3 regions of the Actinomadura sp. ATCC 39365 genome follow, and region 2 is predicted to be linked to each of the others. Evidence: riboswitches for the same ligand, from Rfam matches in the RefSeq annotation. Region 2 holds a riboswitch; each other region holds the start of a gene.

The links. Region 2 has a riboswitch for thiamine pyrophosphate ahead of ACNF49_RS42660 (FAD-dependent oxidoreductase). Riboswitches for the same ligand answer to the same signal wherever they lie in the genome.
Region 1: another riboswitch for thiamine pyrophosphate. It lies ahead of thiC (phosphomethylpyrimidine synthase ThiC); the one in region 2 lies ahead of ACNF49_RS42660 (FAD-dependent oxidoreductase).
Region 3: another riboswitch for thiamine pyrophosphate. It lies ahead of ACNF49_RS04100 (purine-cytosine permease family protein); the one in region 2 lies ahead of ACNF49_RS42660 (FAD-dependent oxidoreductase).

The regions. Positions count from the first base shown of each region.
Region 1 covers NZ_CP184335.1:10,538,188-10,544,030, reverse strand. The annotation lists gene ACNF49_RS50370 (glycoside hydrolase family 95 protein) at 1-1,563, shown strand, start outside; gene ACNF49_RS50365 (class I SAM-dependent methyltransferase) at 1,523-2,143, opposite strand; TPP riboswitch at 2,179-2,291, shown strand; gene thiC (phosphomethylpyrimidine synthase ThiC) at 2,284-3,762, shown strand; gene ACNF49_RS50355 (SDR family oxidoreductase) at 3,772-4,623, opposite strand; gene ACNF49_RS50350 (DEAD/DEAH box helicase) at 4,703-5,843, opposite strand, start outside.
Region 2 covers NZ_CP184335.1:8,834,211-8,840,053, reverse strand. The annotation lists gene pknB (Stk1 family PASTA domain-containing Ser/Thr kinase) at 1-1,060, opposite strand, end outside; gene ACNF49_RS42670 (thiazole synthase) at 1,236-1,991, opposite strand; gene thiS (sulfur carrier protein ThiS) at 1,984-2,184, opposite strand; gene ACNF49_RS42660 (FAD-dependent oxidoreductase) at 2,181-3,695, opposite strand; TPP riboswitch at 3,685-3,801, opposite strand; gene ACNF49_RS42655 (NAD(P)/FAD-dependent oxidoreductase) at 3,854-5,023, shown strand; gene ACNF49_RS42650 (Rv2175c family DNA-binding protein) at 5,054-5,428, shown strand; gene thiE (thiamine phosphate synthase) at 5,406-5,843, shown strand, end outside.
Region 3 covers NZ_CP184335.1:755,338-761,180, forward strand. The annotation lists gene ACNF49_RS04090 (ATP-binding protein) at 1-1,054, opposite strand, end outside; gene ACNF49_RS04095 (methylated-DNA--[protein]-cysteine S-methyltransferase) at 1,150-1,722, shown strand; gene ACNF49_RS04100 (purine-cytosine permease family protein) at 1,708-3,045, opposite strand; TPP riboswitch at 3,036-3,149, opposite strand; gene ACNF49_RS04105 (rhodanese-like domain-containing protein) at 3,201-3,524, opposite strand; gene ACNF49_RS04110 (Fpg/Nei family DNA glycosylase) at 3,551-4,429, opposite strand; gene ACNF49_RS04115 (TenA family protein) at 4,467-5,072, opposite strand; gene ACNF49_RS04120 (GOLPH3/VPS74 family protein) at 5,095-5,742, shown strand; gene ACNF49_RS04125 (LCP family protein) at 5,802-5,843, opposite strand, start outside.

The sequences.
Region 1 (5,843 bases), 1.7 Mb from region 2:
GACCGCGTCGTGGTGACGGGCGCCGACAGCGCGGTGTTCGTCTTCTCGGCGGCCACCGACTACGCGCCCGTCCACCCCGGCTACCGGGGTCCGGACCCGGCGGCGCGGGTCACGGCGGCGGTGGACGCGGCGGCGCGCCGGCCGTACGCGGAGCTGCGGGCCGAGCACGAGGCCGACCACCGGGCGCTGTTCGGCCGGGTACGCCTCGACCTCGGCCGGCGCCTGCCCGACCTGCCCACCGACCGCCTGCTGGCCGCCTACCAAGGCGCCGGCACCTCGTCCGACAGGGCCCTGGAGACGCTGTACTTCCAGTACGGCCGGTACCTGCTGATCGCCTGCTCCCGCCCCGGCTCGCTGCCGGCCAACCTGCAGGGGGTGTGGAACGCGTCCAACTCGCCGCCGTGGGAGTCCGACTACCACACCAACATCAACCTGCAGATGAACTACTGGCCCGCCGAGCCGGTGAACCTGGCCGAGACGGCGGTGCCGTACCAGGAGTTCGTGGCGGGGCTGCGCGCGCCCGGTCGAGAGACCGCGCGGTCGATGTTCGGCTCCGCGGGCTGGGTGGTGCACTCCAACACCAACCCGTTCGGGTTCACCGGGGTGCACGACTGGCCCACGTCGTTCTGGATGCCGGACGCCGCCGGCTGGCTGGTGCGCCAGCTCTACGAGCGCTACCTGTTCGGCGGCGACGAGAACTACCTGCGCGGGCACGCCTACCCGGCGATGCGCGAGGCCGCCGAGTTCTGGCTGGCCAACCTGTGTACCGACGGGCGTGACGGCAGCCTCGTCGTCTCGCCCGCGTACTCGCCCGAGCACGGCGACTTCACCGCGGGCGCGGCCATGGCGCAGCAGATCGTCCGGGACCTGTTCGCCTGCACGGCCGAGGCCGCGCGGACGCTCGGCGTGGACGCCGAGTTCGCCGGACGGCTGCGCGCGGCGGCCGACCGGCTCGATCCCGGGCTGCGGGTCGGGTCGTGGGGGCAGCTCCAGGAGTGGAAGGCCGACCTCGACGACCCGTCCGACCGGCACCGGCACGTCTCCCAGCTCTACGCCCTGCACCCCGGGACGCAGCTCACCGCTCCCGAGCACCTGGCCGCGGCGCGCACCACCCTCGAAGCCCGCGGCGACGGCGGCACGGGCTGGAGCATGGCCTGGAAGGTCAACTTCTGGGCCCGGCTCAAGGACGGCGACCGCGCCCTGAGCATGCTGAGCGGGCAACTGCGGTCCAGCACGCTGCCCAACCTGTGGGACACGCATCCGCCGTTCCAGATCGACGGGAACCTCGGCGCGACCGCCGGGGTGGCCGAGATGCTGCTCCAGAGCCACGCCGGCGTCATCGAGCTGCTGCCCGCACTGCCGGCCGTCTGGCACGCGGGCTCGTTCGACGGGCTGCGCGCCCGCGGCGGCTTCACCGTCGGGGTGACCTGGGCGGACGGCGTGCCGGTCGAGGTCAGGCTGGCGTCGGCGCGCGGTGGGACCGCCCGGCTGCGCGGCCCCGGGTTCGCGCTCGACCTGGAGACTAGGGCAGGGGAGAGCTGCGCGCTGTCGCCAGCACGCTGAACCACGTGCGGTGGGTGACGTTCGTCTCGTGCCAGGCGACCGCGAACCCGGCCGCGTCCAGCACCGCGAGCAGGTCCCCCGCGTCGCGGTGGACGAACCAGCGCTCGTACTCCGTCCGGTACGGCACCGGCTCCCAGCCCTCGCTGTCGCCCAGGGCGGTGATCAGCGCGAGCACCCCGCCGGGGCGCAGCGCCGCGTGCCAGGCGCGCAGCGTCGGCTCGGTCTGCTCGGACGGCACGTGCACGAGGGCCGCGGCCGACCAGATGCCGTCCAGGGACTGCGGCGACAGCGGCGGCCGCCGCAGATCGCCCAGAACGGCGGGCACGCCGCGCCCGGCGGCGAGCCTGGCCATCTCGATCGACAGGTCCACGCCCACGGTGGTCAGGCCGCGTCCGGCGAACCAGGCCGACTCGCGCCCCGGGCCGCATCCCAGGTCGGCGACCGTGGCTCCGGCGGGCAGGGCTGAGGCGAACCGGTCGCGGACGGCCACGATCGAGGGTGACGGATCGGCGACCTGCTCGTCGAACTGGCGCGCGATGCGGTCGTAGGTGGCGGTCGTGTGCGCAATGGGATCAGACATCCCCTTGATCCTGCCACGCGCGGGGTTATGATCGCGGTGACCAACGCGGGAGCCCGGTACGGACCGGGCTGAGAGGACGGCTGTCAGCCGCCGACCGCCAGAACCTGCTCCGGATAATGCCGGCGAAGGGAGTTTGCGCGATGAGCGACGCGCGCTTTTCCAAGATCCACATCGGTGACCTCCAGGTGCCGATGCGCGAGGTCAGACTGTCGAACGGCACCTCGGTGCGGCTCTACGACACCTCGGGGCCGTCGCGTACCGACCGCTCGGCGTGGGGATCGCCGGTCACCCAGCTCGGCGCCGCGCGGCGCGGCGTGGTGACCAAGGAGATGGAGTTCGTGGCCGTCCGGGAGGGTATGACCCCCGAGTTCGTCCGGCAGGAGGTCGCGGCCGGCCGGGCGGTCATCCCCGCCAACGTCAACCATCCCGAGTCCGAGCCGATGGCGATCGGCCGGAACTTCCTGGTCAAGATCAACGCCAACATCGGCAACTCCGCCGTCACCTCCTCGATCGAGGAGGAGGTCGAGAAGATGACCTGGGCCACCCGGTGGGGCGCCGACACCGTCATGGACCTGTCCACCGGGCCGAACATCCACGAGACCCGCGAGCAGATCATCCGCAGCTCGCCCGTCCCGGTCGGGACCGTGCCCATCTACCAGGCGCTGGAGAAGGTGGGCGGGCGTCCGGAGGCGCTGTCGTGGGAGGTCTACCGCGACACCCTGATCGAGCAGTGCGAGCAGGGTGTCGACTACGTGACGGTGCACGCGGGCGTGCGGCTGGCGCACGTGCCGCTGACCGCCCGCCGCAAGACCGGGATCGTCTCGCGCGGGGGCTCGATCATGGCCGCCTGGTGCCTGGCCCACCACCGCGAGAGCTTCCTGTACGAGCACTTCGAGGAGATGTGCGCCCTGCTGGCCCGCTACGACGTGACGTTCTCGCTGGGCGACGGGCTGCGCCCCGGGTCGATCGCGGACGCCAACGACGAGGCCCAGTTCGCCGAGCTGCGCACGCTGGGCGAGCTGACCAAGATCGCGCACGCGCACGAGGTGCAGGTGATGATCGAGGGCCCCGGCCACGTGCCCATGCACAAGATCAAGGAGAACGTCGACCTGCAGCGCGAGCTCTGCGACGACGTGCCCTTCTACACCCTCGGCCCGCTCGTCACCGACATCGCCCCCGGCTACGACCACATCACCTCGGGCATCGGCGCCGCCATGATCGCCTGGTACGGCACCGCCATGCTCTGCTACGTCACCCCCAAGGAGCACCTCGGCCTGCCCAACCGCGACGACGTCAAGACCGGCGTGATCACGTACAAGATCGCGGCGCACGCGGCGGACCTGGCCAAGGGGCACCCGCAGGCCCAGGCGTGGGACGACGCCCTGTCGGACGCCCGGTTCGAGTTCCGCTGGGAGGACCAGTTCGACCTGTCGCTCGACCCGGACACCGCCCGCGCCTTCCACGACGAGACCCTGCCGGCCGCGCCCGCCAAGACCGCGCACTTCTGCTCGATGTGCGGCCCTAAGTTCTGCTCGATGAAGCTCAGCCACGAGGTGCGGGCGGGCATGGCCGACAAGGCGGCCGAGTTCCTCGGGAAGGGCGGCTCGATCTACCTCTGACCTGCGCGGTCAGCCCGGGAGCGTCTCGCCGCCGATCGGGGCCAGCACCTCGCCCGTGTAGTACGAGGACAGCCGGTCGGCGGCGAAGAACACGTACGAAGGGGCGATCTCGTCGGGGTCGGCGGCCCGCTTCATGGGCACCTGCGCGCCGAACTTCTCCACCTTCTCCTCCGGCATCGTGGCCGGGATCAGCGGCGTCCAGACCGGGCCGGGGGCGACGGCGTTGATCCTGATGCCGCGCTCGACCAGGTTCTGGGCCATGGAGTAGGTGAAGGCGTTGATCGCGCCCTTCGTCGCGGCGTAGTCGATGAGGGTCTTGTTGCCCCGCAGGCCGTTGATCGAGGAGGTGTTCACGATCGCGCTGCCCTCCCGCAGGTGCGGCAGCGCGGCCTTGGTGACGCGGTAGTAGCTGTGGATGTTGACCGCGAACGTGTGCTCCCACTGCTCGTCCGTCAGCTCCTCCAGGGAGTCGACGGGCGCCTGGTAGGCCACGTTGTTGACCAGGACGTCCAGGCCGCCCAGCTCGGAGACGGCCTGCTCCACGACCGTCGCGCAGTGGTCGCGGTCGCCCAGGTCGCCGGGCAGCAGCACGCAGCGCCGTCCCTCCTGCTCGACCAGGCCGCGGGTGTGGTTGGCGTCGTCGTGCTCGTCGAGGTAGGCGATGGCGACGTCCGCGCCCTCCTTGGCGAACGCCACCGCCACCGCCCGGCCGATGCCCGAGTCACCGCCGGTGATCAGCGCCTTCTTGCCCGCCAGCAGGTCCCTGCCCTCGTAGCCGCGCATCTCGTCGCGCGGCTCGGGCGACATCTCGTCCGTACGGCCCGGGTACGGCTGGCTCTGGGGTGGTGGTGTCTCCGACATGTCCGGCGATCTTCCCCCGACGGGGTATCGATAACGTCATGCTTCGCCCAGATCACCCCTTTACGGCCAGCTACAGCTGTCAGCCGGCGATGGCCGCGCGCCGGAACAGGTCCGCGGGCATCTCCTCGTCCAGCCTCCAGGTGACGGCCATCGGGCGTTCGCCCTTGTGCTCGACGTAGCGGGCGGTGCCGTGGAAGACGTACGGCTCGGGGTGACGATGGTCGTTCTCCGTGCGTTCCCTGGTGAACAGCAGGACGTGGCTGCCGGTGTGCTCATGCCTCTGGTAGCGCAGGCCGGTGGCCGACCCCGCGCCGGTCCGGTTCTGGGACTCCCAGTGGAAGAGCTCCGGGGTCAGGGCGTAGTCGCGGTACATGGTCTGCGGGGAGAACTCCTTCTCGTTCTTGCGCAGGGTGACGAAGAGGGCGTCGCAGCGGGTGGCCGGGCACCACGCCACGCCCTCCCGCATGGTGGCGGGCACGGAACCGCCGAGGCTCGCCCAGCCCAGAGCGGCCAGGACCTCGTCGGCCGAGTAGTGGCCGTTGAGCTCCAGCGGCACGCCGGCGAGTGTCGCGGGAAGGGGCCTGGTCACATGGCGCGGGCGCTCCACGCCGTAGGCGAGGACCTCCAGGATCTCCGCGCACAGGTCCGGCTCGGCGCGCAGCCGGTCCAGGCCCTCGTCGTAGGAGGCGAAGCCGCCGCCGTCCCGCCAGAAGGAGAAGAACAACATGCGGGCGAACGCCTGCGTGGCCGGCGGGCAGTCGTCGTAGCGGGGCCCGCCGGGACGCAGCAGGTCGGCGTAGGCCGCGGCCCGCGGGCGGTCGTCGACGTGGAGCAGCGCGCGGATCCGGCGGCCCAGCGCGTTCTCCAGCGCGGAGGCGGGGGCGGTGACCAGGCCGGACCGGCGCAGCAGGTCGGTCCAGTAGCGGCGGTTGCGGTACAGGTCGTCGATGTCGCGACCGCTCGCCTCCAGGTACTTCACCAGCGACGTCTCGGCGAGCGACCGGATCTCCTGCGTGACCATGGTGACCGTCGCGCTCAGATGGATCCGCAGCTCGTCGAGCAGGCGGTCTTTGGTGACCCGGTCCAGGACGATCTGCGAGCCCGACGGCAGGAGCGGGAAGTCGTTCCTGACCTGCGTCTCCAGCCGCCCCCGGACGAAGCCGGTGAGCGCCTGGAACCGGTTGCCGAAGCGGTACTCCTTGCGGTGCTGGCCGACGAAG
Region 2 (5,843 bases):
TGACCGCGGCGAGCGCGACCAGGAACCAGTTGGGCCTGAACGAACGCTTGGACGGCGGCGGCGGCGGCGACCCCGGCGGCGTCACCTCGGCGCGCGGCTGGATCAGCGTGTGCGCCGGCGCGGCCAGCGGCATCGACGGGGCGCCCGCGCCGCTCGGCCGCGGCGGCATCGACTGGTTGAACACGGCCGTCATGGCCGGCGGGGTGCTCAGCCGGGGCAGCATCCGGTGGGCGTCGACCGCCTCGACGAGCATCGCCGTGGCGTCGGCCGGGCGGTCGTGGGGCTCGCGGGCCGTGGCGTGCCCGACCAGCGTGTCGATCAGCGGCGGCACCTCGGGCACCAGCGACGACGGTGGCGGCACCGTGTCGTGCACGTGCCGGTAGGCCACCGACATCGGCGTCTCGCCGTCGTAGGGCTGCTGCCCGGTCACCAGCTCGAACAGCATGATGCCCGCGGCGTAGACGTCGCTGCGCACGTCGGCGCCGCCGGTGGTGACCTGCTCGGGCGACATGTAGCCGATCGTGCCGATCATCACGCCGGTACGGGTCTGGTTGGTCGCCTCGATCGCCCTGGCCAGCCCGAAGTCGACGACCTTGACCCGGCCGTCGTCGGTCATCAGCACGTTCTCGGGTTTCACGTCGCGGTGGACCATCCCGGCCTGGTGGGCCGCGCCCAGGGCGGCCAGCACCGGGATCATGATCTCCAGCGCCTCGCGGGCGGGCAGCCGGCCGCGCTCGCGCAGGATGTCGCGCAGCGTGCGGCCGGGCACGTACTCCATCGACAGGTAGACGACGTCGGTGTCGGTGCCCTGGTCGAAGACGTGCACCACGTTGGGGTGGGACAGGCTGGCCACCGACTTGGCCTCGCCGATGAACCTGCGGACGAAGGCCGGGTCCTCGGCGAGCGAGCGGTGCATGACCTTCAACGCGACAGTGCGATCCAGCCGGACGTCGAGCGCCAGGTAGACGGTCGCCATACCGCCCCGGGCGATCCGGCTCTCGATGCGGTAGCGCCCATCGAGGAGCCGCCCGACCAGGGGGTCCGCAGTCGTCTTATCCACCACCCCCCTGAGTTTACGGGCGTTTTGCCACCGGCAGGGCCCGCGCGCCCGAAACCGATGCGGAGACGTTCTCGCGAGGGCGGCCCCGACCGGCGGGAGGGCCGGCGCGAGCCGGCCCTCCAGTGGATCTCAGGGGATCCCGAGGGGTCGTCGGCTCCAGTGGGTCAGGGGATCCCTACGGGGTCGTCGGCGAGGACGCCTCGGCGTAGCGACGGCGCGGGATCCGGCCCGCCTGCCGCGCCTGGCGTCCCGCCACCACGGCCGCCCTCATCGCCGAGGCCATGAGCTCGGGGCGCTGCGCCCGGGTGACCGCCGTGGCCAGCAGCACCGCGTCGCAGCCCAGCTCCATGGCCAGGGCGGCGTCGCTGGCCGTGCCGATGCCGGCGTCGAGGATCACCGGCACCTCGGCGGCCTCCACGATGAGCTCGATGTTGTGCGGGTTCCTGATCCCGAGCCCCGAGCCGATCGGCGCGCCCAGCGGCATCACCGCCGCGCAGCCGGCCTGCTCCAGCCGCCGTGCCAGCGCCGGGTCGTCGCCGATGTACGGCAGCACCACGAACCCGTCGGCCACCAGCCGCTCGGCCGCGTCGAAGGTCTCGATCGGGTCGGGCAGCAGCGTGCGCTCGTCGGAGATGACCTCCAGCTTGACCCAGTTCGTCCCCAGGGCCTCGCGGGCCAGCCGGGCCGTCAGCACGGCCTCGCCCGCGGTGAAGCAGCCCGCGGTGTTCGGCAGCACCTTGATGTCGCGGCGGCGCAGCACGTCGAGGACCGAGCCGCGGGCGCCGGGGTCGAGCCGCCGCATGGCCACCGTGGTCAGCTCGGTGCCCGAGGCGACCAGGGCCTGGTCGAGCACCTCGAGGGAGGGCGCGCCGCCGGTGCCCATGATGAGCCGGGAGGCGAACTTCTCCCCGGCGATGATCAGCTCATCCACCCTGCACCGCCGTCAGCACCTCGACGCGGTCGCGGTCGCCGAGCGCCGTCGTCTCCCACGTGCTCCGCGTGACCACCTCGTCGTTCACGGCCACGGCCACCCCGGTGGTGGCCGTGGTCAGCGTCCGTACGGCCTGGGCCACGGTGGTGCCGTCGGCCACCTCGTGCGGGGCGCCGTTGATCGTCACAATCATGAAATATCCCGAAATCTCGCGGGCGAGCACAGCGCGGCCAGCTCGCCCTCCTCACCCGTCAGAATCCCCGCGCCCGTCGAAAGCCCCGCCTGGGCCGCTGTCTGGGCCGCTGTCTGGGCCGCTGTCTGTGTTGTTGTCCGGGCCGTTGCCAAGGCCGTCGTCGGGGGCGCCGTCGTCGTCACCGGGGTCGTGGCCGGGGTCGTCACCGCCGCCGTGACCAGGGCGGCCGTGAGGGGCGCCAGCAGCACCCCGCCCCGGTGGTGGCCGGTCGCCAGCACCAGCCCGGGGACCTCGCCCGTCCCGATGATCGGCAGGTTGTCGGGGGTGCCCGGACGCAGCCCGGCGACCACGTCGGCGACCTCCAGCTCGGTGACGCCCGGCACCAGCTCCCTGGCGTCGCGCAGCAGCTCGTAGAGCCCGCCCGCGGTCACCCGGGTGTCGAACCCGAGCTCCTCCTGGGTCGCCCCCAGCACCAGCTCACCGTCGCCCCTGGGGACGAGGTAGACGGGCGCGCCGTGCACCATCCCGCGTACGCACCGCCCGAGCAGCGGCTGCGGCGAGCGCAACCGCATGATCTGCCCCTTCACCGGCCGGACGGGCACGTCGGCCAGCTCCCCGCTCCACGCCCCGGCGGCCAGCACCACCCGCTCGGCCGCGATCTCCCGCACCGCCGGCTCAGGCTGACCGGGCACGGGCTCGAGCCGCACACCGGTCACAGCACCCGCCGCAGCGCCTGCCGCACCGCCGGTCCCGCCGCCGGTCCCAGCGCCGGTCCCAGCGCCTGTCACGACGCCTGGAGCGGTGTCGCCGTCGCGCAGCAGCCTGGTCACCCGCGCCCGCACCACGGGCACGCCCAGCCGGTCGAGCGCGGCCAGCAGCGCCGCCGTGACCCGGCGCGGATCGACCCAGGCGTCACCGGGGGCGAGCAGCCCGCCGCGCACCGAAGGCGCCAGCATGGGCTCCAGACGGCGGCACTCGCGCCCGGTCAGCCGCTCGACCCGCAGCCCCAGCTTGTCCATGAACGCCGCCAGGTCGTCGAGCGCCGCGAGGTCGTCGGCCCCGAAGGCGACGTCGAGCGTGCCGTCGGCGCGCAGGTCGAGCGCACGACCAGCGGCCCCCTCCGGCCCGATCATCCCGAACGTGCCCCCGAACGCCTCCCGGGACCTCGTCCCGGCCCCGCCGCCCAGGCCCGCGCCGAGACCTGGCCCGAGGCTCGCGCTGAGGCCCGCACTGAGGCCCGCACTGCGGCCCGCGCTGAGGTCCGGGCCGAGGCCCGCGTCGGCGGCCAGTTCGGCGGCGAAGGACGGCCACCGGCTCAGCGAGGCGGCCCCCAGCCGCAGCAGCGGCTCCTCGGTGTAGGCGACCTCGCTGACGGGCGCCAGCATCCCGGCCGCCGCGTAGGAGGCCCCGCGGCCCGGGGCCGGGTCGACCACCGTGACGGGCAGCCCCTCGCGGGCCAGCCGCCAGGCGATCGACAACCCGACGACCCCGCCGCCCACGATCACATTCATCCGCGCTCCCTTCGCCGGCATGATCCGGATCAGGTGTCTTGCGGTCGAAGGCCCGCTCAAGCCTTCCTCTCAGCCCGGTGACGGCCGGACTCCCGCGCGTCTTGCGCCTCCAGCCTACGGCCTCGGCGCGACGCACCGGCACCGCCCCCGTTATGGTCATGAACGTGAACCATGTCGTAGTGGTGGGAGCGGGCCTGGCCGGGCTGCGCAGCGCGGAGGCGCTGCGCGGGCGCGGCTTCACCGGACGGATCACGCTGATCGGCCAGGAGCGCCATCGGCCCTACGACCGTCCGCCGTTGTCCAAGGCCGTGTTGTCCGGCGCGGCCGACTCCAGCTTCCTGGAGGCCGACCTCGACGCGCTGGAGGTCGACTTCTGGCCCGGCGTCACCGCCAAGGCCCTGCGCGAGGGCGTCGTGGAGACCACCGAGGGCCAGCTCGGCTACGACGGCCTCGTGATCGCCACCGGCGCCGAGCCGATCACCGTGCCCGGCGACGGCCCCCAGCACGTCCTGCGCACCCTCGACGACGCCCACGAGCTGCGCGCCGGACTCGTGGCCGGGGCGCACGTGGCGATCATCGGCGCGGGCTGGATCGGCGCCGAGGTCGCCACCGCCGCCCGCAAGGCCGGCTGCTCGGTGACCGTCATCGAGGCCGGCCCCACCCCGCTGGCCAACGCCGTGGGCCCGGAGATCGGCGCCCGCACCCGACACTGGTACGACGGCATCGACCTGCGCCTGAACACCATGGTCGACGAGGTGGACGAGGGCGGCGTGCGGCTGGTGGGCGGCGAGTTCGTCCAGGCGCACGTGGTCGTCACCGGCATCGGCGTGCGCCCGGCCATCGAATGGCTGGCCGGCTCCGACATCGACCTGCACAACGGCGTCGTCACCGACGAGCACCTGCGCACGTCCATGCCCAACGTGGTCGCCGCCGGCGACTGCGCGGCCTGGTGGTCGCGCCGCTACGGCGTCCGGCTCCGCGTCGAGCACTGGGACACCGCGCTCGGCTCGCCCGAGGTCGCCGCCGCGACCCTGCTGGGCGAGGAGGCCGTCTACGACCCGGCGCCCTACTTCTGGTCCGAGCAGTTCGGCCACATGGTCCAGTACATCGGCCACCACCCCTCCGGCGACCGCCTGCTCTACCGGGGCGAGCCCGAGGGCAAGTGGTCGGCCGTCTGGCTGACGTCCGGCGACACCCTCGCCGCCGTGCTGGCCGTCGACCGGCCTCGGGACTACGTGCAGGGCCGTAGGATCATCGAGGGCGGTCATCGCCTCGACACAGAACGCCTGGTAGATCCAGAGGTCCCCCTACGGGATTGTGTTGTTTGAGCAAGGACGGCATGTGGTAGTTGTGGTTTCGTGACGCTTTCTGTTGCACAGATCGACCGGGAGACCGACCAGCTCGTCGACGAGTGGCTCACTCTCCCCGAAGTGGCCTCACGCCTGGATCTCTCGATCGGGCGGGCCAAGCAACTCCTCAAGGACCACAAGCTGCTCGGCGTGCGCCGCGGCGGCGGCGGGCCACAGGTTCCCGCGGTGTTCATCGACGGGAAGGACGTGATGAAGGGCCTGCCCGGCACACTGACCGTGTTGCAGGACGCCGGCTACGACGACGTCGAGTCGCTGCGCTGGCTCTTCACCCCAGACGAGTCCCTGCCGGGGTCGCCCATCGAGGCGATCAAGGCCGGCCGTCACACGGAGGTCAAGCGGCGTGCCCAGGCCCTCGGTTTCTGAGGCCCGCCTCTATCTCTGCACCGACGGCCGCCGCGACCGCGGCGACCTGGCAGAGTTCCTCGACTCGGTGCTGGCCGGCGGCGTGGACATCATCCAGCTGCGGGAGAAGGGCCTGGAGGCACGCGAAGAACTCGCGCTCCTGGAAGTCTTCCGCGACGCCTGCGACCGGCACGGCAAGCTGCTGGCCGTCAACGACCGGGCGGACATCGCCTTCGCCGCCCGTCCCGACGTGCTCCACCTGGGGCAGGACGACCTTCCCGTGACGGTCGCGCGAGAGATACTCGGCGACGACATCGTCATCGGCCGGTCCACCCACTCCGTCGCCGAGGCGTCCGCCGCGGCCGTGGAGGAGGGCGTCGACTACTTCTGCTGCGGCCCGATCTGGCCCACGCCGACCAAGCCGGGCCGCCACGCG
Region 3 (5,843 bases), 8.1 Mb from region 2:
ACGTGAGCTTCTCGCCGGGGCTGGGCAGCGGGAACGGCGGCGGGCCGCCGATCACCGCGTCGGCGGGGAAGGCGGTCAGCTCGGCCGCGGCGGGGTTCCAGCGCACGACCCGGCCGGCGTCGTCCAGCACGGCGATGCCGTCGGCGCTGGCGTCGAACACGGCCCGCTCGTGCGCCCGCTGCCGCACCGCCTCCTGGTAGGCCACCGCGTTGCCGACCGCGATGCCGGCGTGCCCGGCCAGCAGTTCGAGCAGCTCCAGCTCCAGGTGGCCGGGTGCGGGACCGGCGAACAGCGCGTAGAGGGCGCCGTAAGGACGGCCGCCGACCGCGGCCAGGCCGAGCGCGATCGTGTGCAGCCCGTTGAGCCTGGCCCACACCAGGTCGCCGAGCCCCTGGGACTCCAGCATGACGGTCTTGCCCGTACGTAAGAGTTTGTCCACCAGGCTCGTCCGCAGGCCGGTGGTGGTGCCCCTGAGCGTCTCCGGCAGCCGGTACGTGCTGACCAGCCGCAGCCGCTCCCCCTCGATCAGCACGAACCCGCCCGCGTCCGCGCCCGTCAGCTCGGTGAGGCTGGCCGAGATGCGGTCGAGCACGGCCGGCAGCTCCAGCTCGGAGTTGATGTCGCCGACCACGTCGGTGAGCCGGCGCACCAGCCTGGCCCGGCGTTCCATGCGCAGCCCGGCGACCTCGTCGGCCCGCGCGGGATGGTGGGCCAGGACGTAGCCGACCACGGAGTTGCCCATGCGCAGGGCGTTGATGTCCACCCGCAGGTCGAGCGACCTGCCGTCCTTGTGGACGCGCTTGGTGCGCAGCGACACCTGCCCCCCGGTGCGTACGCGCTCCAGCACCGCGTTGTGCTCGGCGGCCAGCTCGTCGGGGACGATCGGCGCCCGGCGCCCCAGCATCTCGGCCGCCGTCCAGCCGAACAGATGCTCGGCCGCCGGGTTCCAGACCAGCACGCTCTGGTCGCGGTCGAGCGCCACCACGGCGTTGGGGGAGCCGGCGAGCACGGCACGAGCGATCTCCTCGTCACTACCGACCCATGCGTACCCCACACCTCCATAGTGCACGTGGCGTGGTGGGTCTGACGGGCGATCCGTCCGATACGCTGCGCTCACGAAGATTCCGGTGGCTGAAACGGGTGAGAGGCATGTCGAGCAGCGACCTCGATGCCCTGCTGAGAGTGACCTCCAGCACCTACAAGGGCGAGGGGCCACCGGACATCGCGTTCGGCACCTACGACGGCGCGGTGGGCAGGCTGGTGCTCGCGGTGACCGGCAAGGGCATCGCGGCCTGCAGTTTCGAGGCCGAGAACACCGTGTTCGAGCGGGTGGCCAAGGAGGTCGGCACGTTCATCGGGCCCGACGCCCGCCGCCTCGACCCGGTGCGCCGGGAGCTCGACGCGTACTTCTCCGGCCGCCTGCGCACCTTCGCCACGCCGGTGGACCTCGCGCTGGCCACGCCGTTCGCCCGTACCGTGCTGCAGAAGACCATGGCCGTGCCCTACGGCACGACCACGACGTACGAGGAGATCGGCGCGAGCATCGGACGGCCGCGCGCCCTTCGCGCGGTCGGCAACGCGGTCGGCGCCAACCCCGTGTGCGTGATCGTGCCCTGTCATCGGGTGGTCCGTGAGGACGGCGAGCTCGGCGACTACGCCGGAGGCGTGGCCGCCAAGCAGCACCTGCTCAACGTCGAACGCCGGGCCTCAGCGGGCCGCTGACCGGCGTCGGCCGAGCACGCCGATGAGCAGCGTCACCAGGGCCGCCACCAGCGCGCCGCCGAGCGCACCGTTCATCCACGGCTCCCTCGTGAAGCCGACGGCGTCGCGGGCGGAGGCCCAGAAGCCGTCCCAGCCGGCGACCGTGGGCGTCGAGGTGGTGAACCAGTAGGCGGCGAAGCCCAGCGCCCACGGCAGCAGCATCAGCCAGCGCGAGGGCGCGTCCTCGGCGGTGTTCCAGCGGGCGGCGCCGCCGAGCACGAAGTAGTCGACGGCCAGCACCGCGAACATCGGCACGAACACCGCGCCGATCACCCCGAGGAACGCGCCGTAGGAGGTGACGTCCACGACCAGGGCGATCGCGGTGGTGAGCACGCCGATCGCGGTCGAGACGATCCGGCGGTCGACGTTCGGCATGAGGTTCTGCAGCGAGACGGTGGTGGAGTAGACGTTGGCGAAGGACTGGTCGGTCTCGCGCAGCACCAGGATGCCGAAGAACAGCGCGCCCAGCGGCGCCGCGACGAACGGCTGGAACACGACCATGCCGTCGGCCTGGACCGCCCGGGCGCCCGCGATGGCCACCGCGTACACGCCGAGGGCCAGGCAGGCCACCTGGGCGACGGTGTAGCCGCCGACGACCCCGGTGAAGGCGGCCCGGCTGGAACGCGAGTGCCTGGCGAAGTCGGCGGCCATCGGCACCCACGACACCGACAGGGCGATGACGTAGTCGACGGCCGGGGCGAAGGCCGTCCACGACCCGCCCGTGTACGTCGGCGCCTCGCCCAGGAACGACACGGTGAACCAGATCAGCGACAGGATCACGCCGACGGTCACGTACCGGCGCAGCAGCCTGATCGACCCGAGCGGCCAGACGGCGAGCGCGGTGGTCAGCACCCCCGCCGCCACCACCCACACCTGGTACGGGACGCTGCCGAAGATCGCGTTCGCGGCCTTGGCGATCACCCAGAGCTCGAAGGCCCCCCAGCCGAGCATCTGCACGATGTTCAGCACGGACGGGACGTACGACATCTTCGCCCCGAACAGCCCGCGCAGCAGCACCATCGCCGGCCGCCCGGTCTGCGTGCCGGGGATGGCCGACAGGCCCACCATGGCCGTGCCGATGAGGCTGCCGACCACGGCGGCCGTGAGCGCGGCCACGAGGCTGAGCGGCGCGCCGCCCAGGGGGTCGATCAGGACGAGCGCACCGGAGAAGCCGAGAAGGCTGACACCGAGGTTGGCCCAGAGCGCGCCCTGGTCGAGGACGCCGAGGGTCTTGGGGGGCGCGCCGTCAAGGGTCAGCGGAACTTCGTCGACGACATGCGTCATCGCACACTCCCTACGCCGGCATTATCCGGACAGGTTCAGGCGGTCGGCAGCGGCTGTGTTGCTGCCCTCTCAGCCCGGCACCCCGAGCTCCCGCGACTATGCAGTTGGCGCCCTCATCATGCCTTAATGGCGGCAGAACCGCCACAGTGGGGCATTCAGGCCACGAAAGGCTCCTGCCCGGTCTCGCTCACCATCGGACGGCGCGCGAACTCCCACGACTGCATGCCGCCGCCCACGTTGACGGCGTCGCGCCCGAGCTGGTTGAGCCACGCCGCGACCTGCATCGACCGGCCGCCGACCCGGCACACCACGTAGACGGTGCGGTCGGCGGGCACCTCCTCGACCCGGCCCTGGATCTGCGACATGGGGATGTGCACGGCCTCGGGGGCGTGGCCGGCGAGCCATTCGTCCTGCTCGCGGACGTCGAGCAGGTAGGCGTCGTCGGGAACGGCGGTGGCCTCGATCTCAGGAACGGTCATGCCTCCATCATCCCGCGCCCGGGACCCTACTTGAGCAGGCGCGACATCCGCCGGTCGGCCAGCGGCTTGCCGCCCGTCTGGCAGGTCGGGCAGTACTGGAGCGCGGAGTCGGCGAAGGACACCTCGCGGATCGTGTCGCCGCACACGTCGCACGGCTGGCCCGCCCGGTTGTGCACGCGCAGCCCGGACTTCTTCTCCGCCTTGAGGTCTTTGGCGGCCAGCCCGTGCGCCCGTTCGACGGCGTCGCGCAACGTCGTCACGATGGCCTCGTGCAGGTCGGCGATCTGCGCGTCGGTCAGCGTCGCCGCGATCTTGAACGGCGACATCTTCGCCGCGTGCAGCACCTCGTCGGAGTAGGCGTTGCCGATGCCCGCGATCACCTTCTGGTCGCGCAGCAGCCCCTTGATCTGGGTGCGGTTGCCGCCCACGATGCGTTTGAGCGCCTCGACGGTGAAGGCGTCGTCGAGCGGGTCGGGGCCCAGGGCGGCGACGCCGGGCACGTCCTCCGGCTTGTCGGTGACGTAGACGGCCAGCCGTTTCTGCGTGCCTGCCTCGGTCAGCTCGAACCCGGGGGCCAGGCCGTCGTCGTCGGGCGCCAGCCGTACGCGTACGGCCAGCGGCCCCTTGCCCGGCCGCACCGGCCGCGCGCCGGTCAGGTCGTCGCGCCAGCGCAGCCAGCCGGCGCGGGCCAGATGGATGATCAGGTGCAGGCCGTCGCAGTCGAGGTCGAGGAACTTGCCGTGCCTCGACACGCCCGTGACGGTGAGCCCGCCGAGCGCGGTGACCGGCGGGTCGAACGTCTTGAGCGCCTGGAAGCCGACGACGTCGACGCCGGCGATCGAACGGCCGACCGCCCGCTCGCGCAGGAAGTTCGTGAGCGACTCCACCTCGGGAAGTTCCGGCATGCCACCAGGGTATGGCGCGCACCGGGCCGGCACGCGACTACGGCACGTCCCAGAAGGCGAGCTCGTGTGCCATGCCCTCGGCGAACAGCGCCTCCGCCCGTACGGGGTCGGGGTCGGCCTCGTCGATCATCTGCCCGATCCGTACGGTCAGCGCCGCGAACGCCGGGTCTGCGTAGGTGTCCACCCAGGCCCGGTACCGCGGCTCGGCGGGCGGATTCTCGGCAAGGATCTTCCCAAGACTCGAATATCCCCACATGCACGGATAGAGCGCCGCCAACCCCTCCCCGTACGACCCCGCCGCCTCCAGCAGGAACGCCGTGTACGCCGCACACGCCGGCCCCTTCACCGCGTTGTCCAGATCGGCCCCGAACTCCGCCGACAACGACCGATGCAGCCGCAGTTCGTCGTGGTACGTCGCATGCGCCAGATCTACCAGGTCCCCCAGATGCCCGTCCGGCGCCTGCCAGGCCAGCCTGGAGAACACCCGCACATAGTCCAGCAGGTACAGGTAGTCCTGCTCCAGCCAGGAGCGGAAGACCGGCTCCGGCAGGTCGCCCCGCCCGATGCCGGCCACCGTGGGGTGGTCGAGCTGCGCCTGGAGCAGCGGCCGGCCGATCGCGTGAAGTCTTTCCGAAATGCTCATGCTGGGAGGTTAGTGTCGGGGCATGACCGTGACGATTGCCGAAGAACTCCTCCTCCTCGCCCACGACGAGGAAGAGGGCAAGCAGCTCATCGGGGGCGTCCAGCTCAACCCCGCGCTCGGCGGCGCGATCCTCGCCGAGCTGGCCGCCGCGGGCCGCGTCGAGCTGGCCGACGACAAGGTGACGGTCAAGGACCCCACCCCGCTGGGCGACGCGGAGCTCGACGCCGCCCTCGCCCGCATGGCCGAGGACGGCAAAGCCAGGAAGCCCGCGTGGTGGGTGCAGCGGCTGCAGACGGACAAGCTGCGCAGGCGCCTGCTCACCAGGCTCGCCGAGGCGGGTGTGCTGGCCGAGGAGCGCGGCCGGGTGCTGGGCATCTTCCCGACCACCCGCTGGCCGGAGTCGGACCCCCAGGTGGAGGCCGACGTGCGCGAACGCGTGACGTCCGTCCTCGCGGGCGCCGACCCCGACGAGCGCACCGCCACGCTGATCGCGATCATGCACGCGGCCAAGCTCGACCGCAAAGCCTTCCCCGGCGCCGACCGCGAGCGCGTCAAGGAGATCGCCGAGGGCGAGTGGGCCGGTCAGGCGGTCGCCAAGACGATCACCGCCATCACCGCGGCCGTCGCCGTCACCGCCTCCACCGCCGCGATCGTCGCCGCCACGAGCTGAGCCGGGCGGGGCCAGCCGGGCAGGGCCGCCCCCGCGAGGCTCGCGCCTCGCGGGGCAGGTCAACCGGCGTCCACGATCTCCTTCGGCACCGGCTTGTCGGC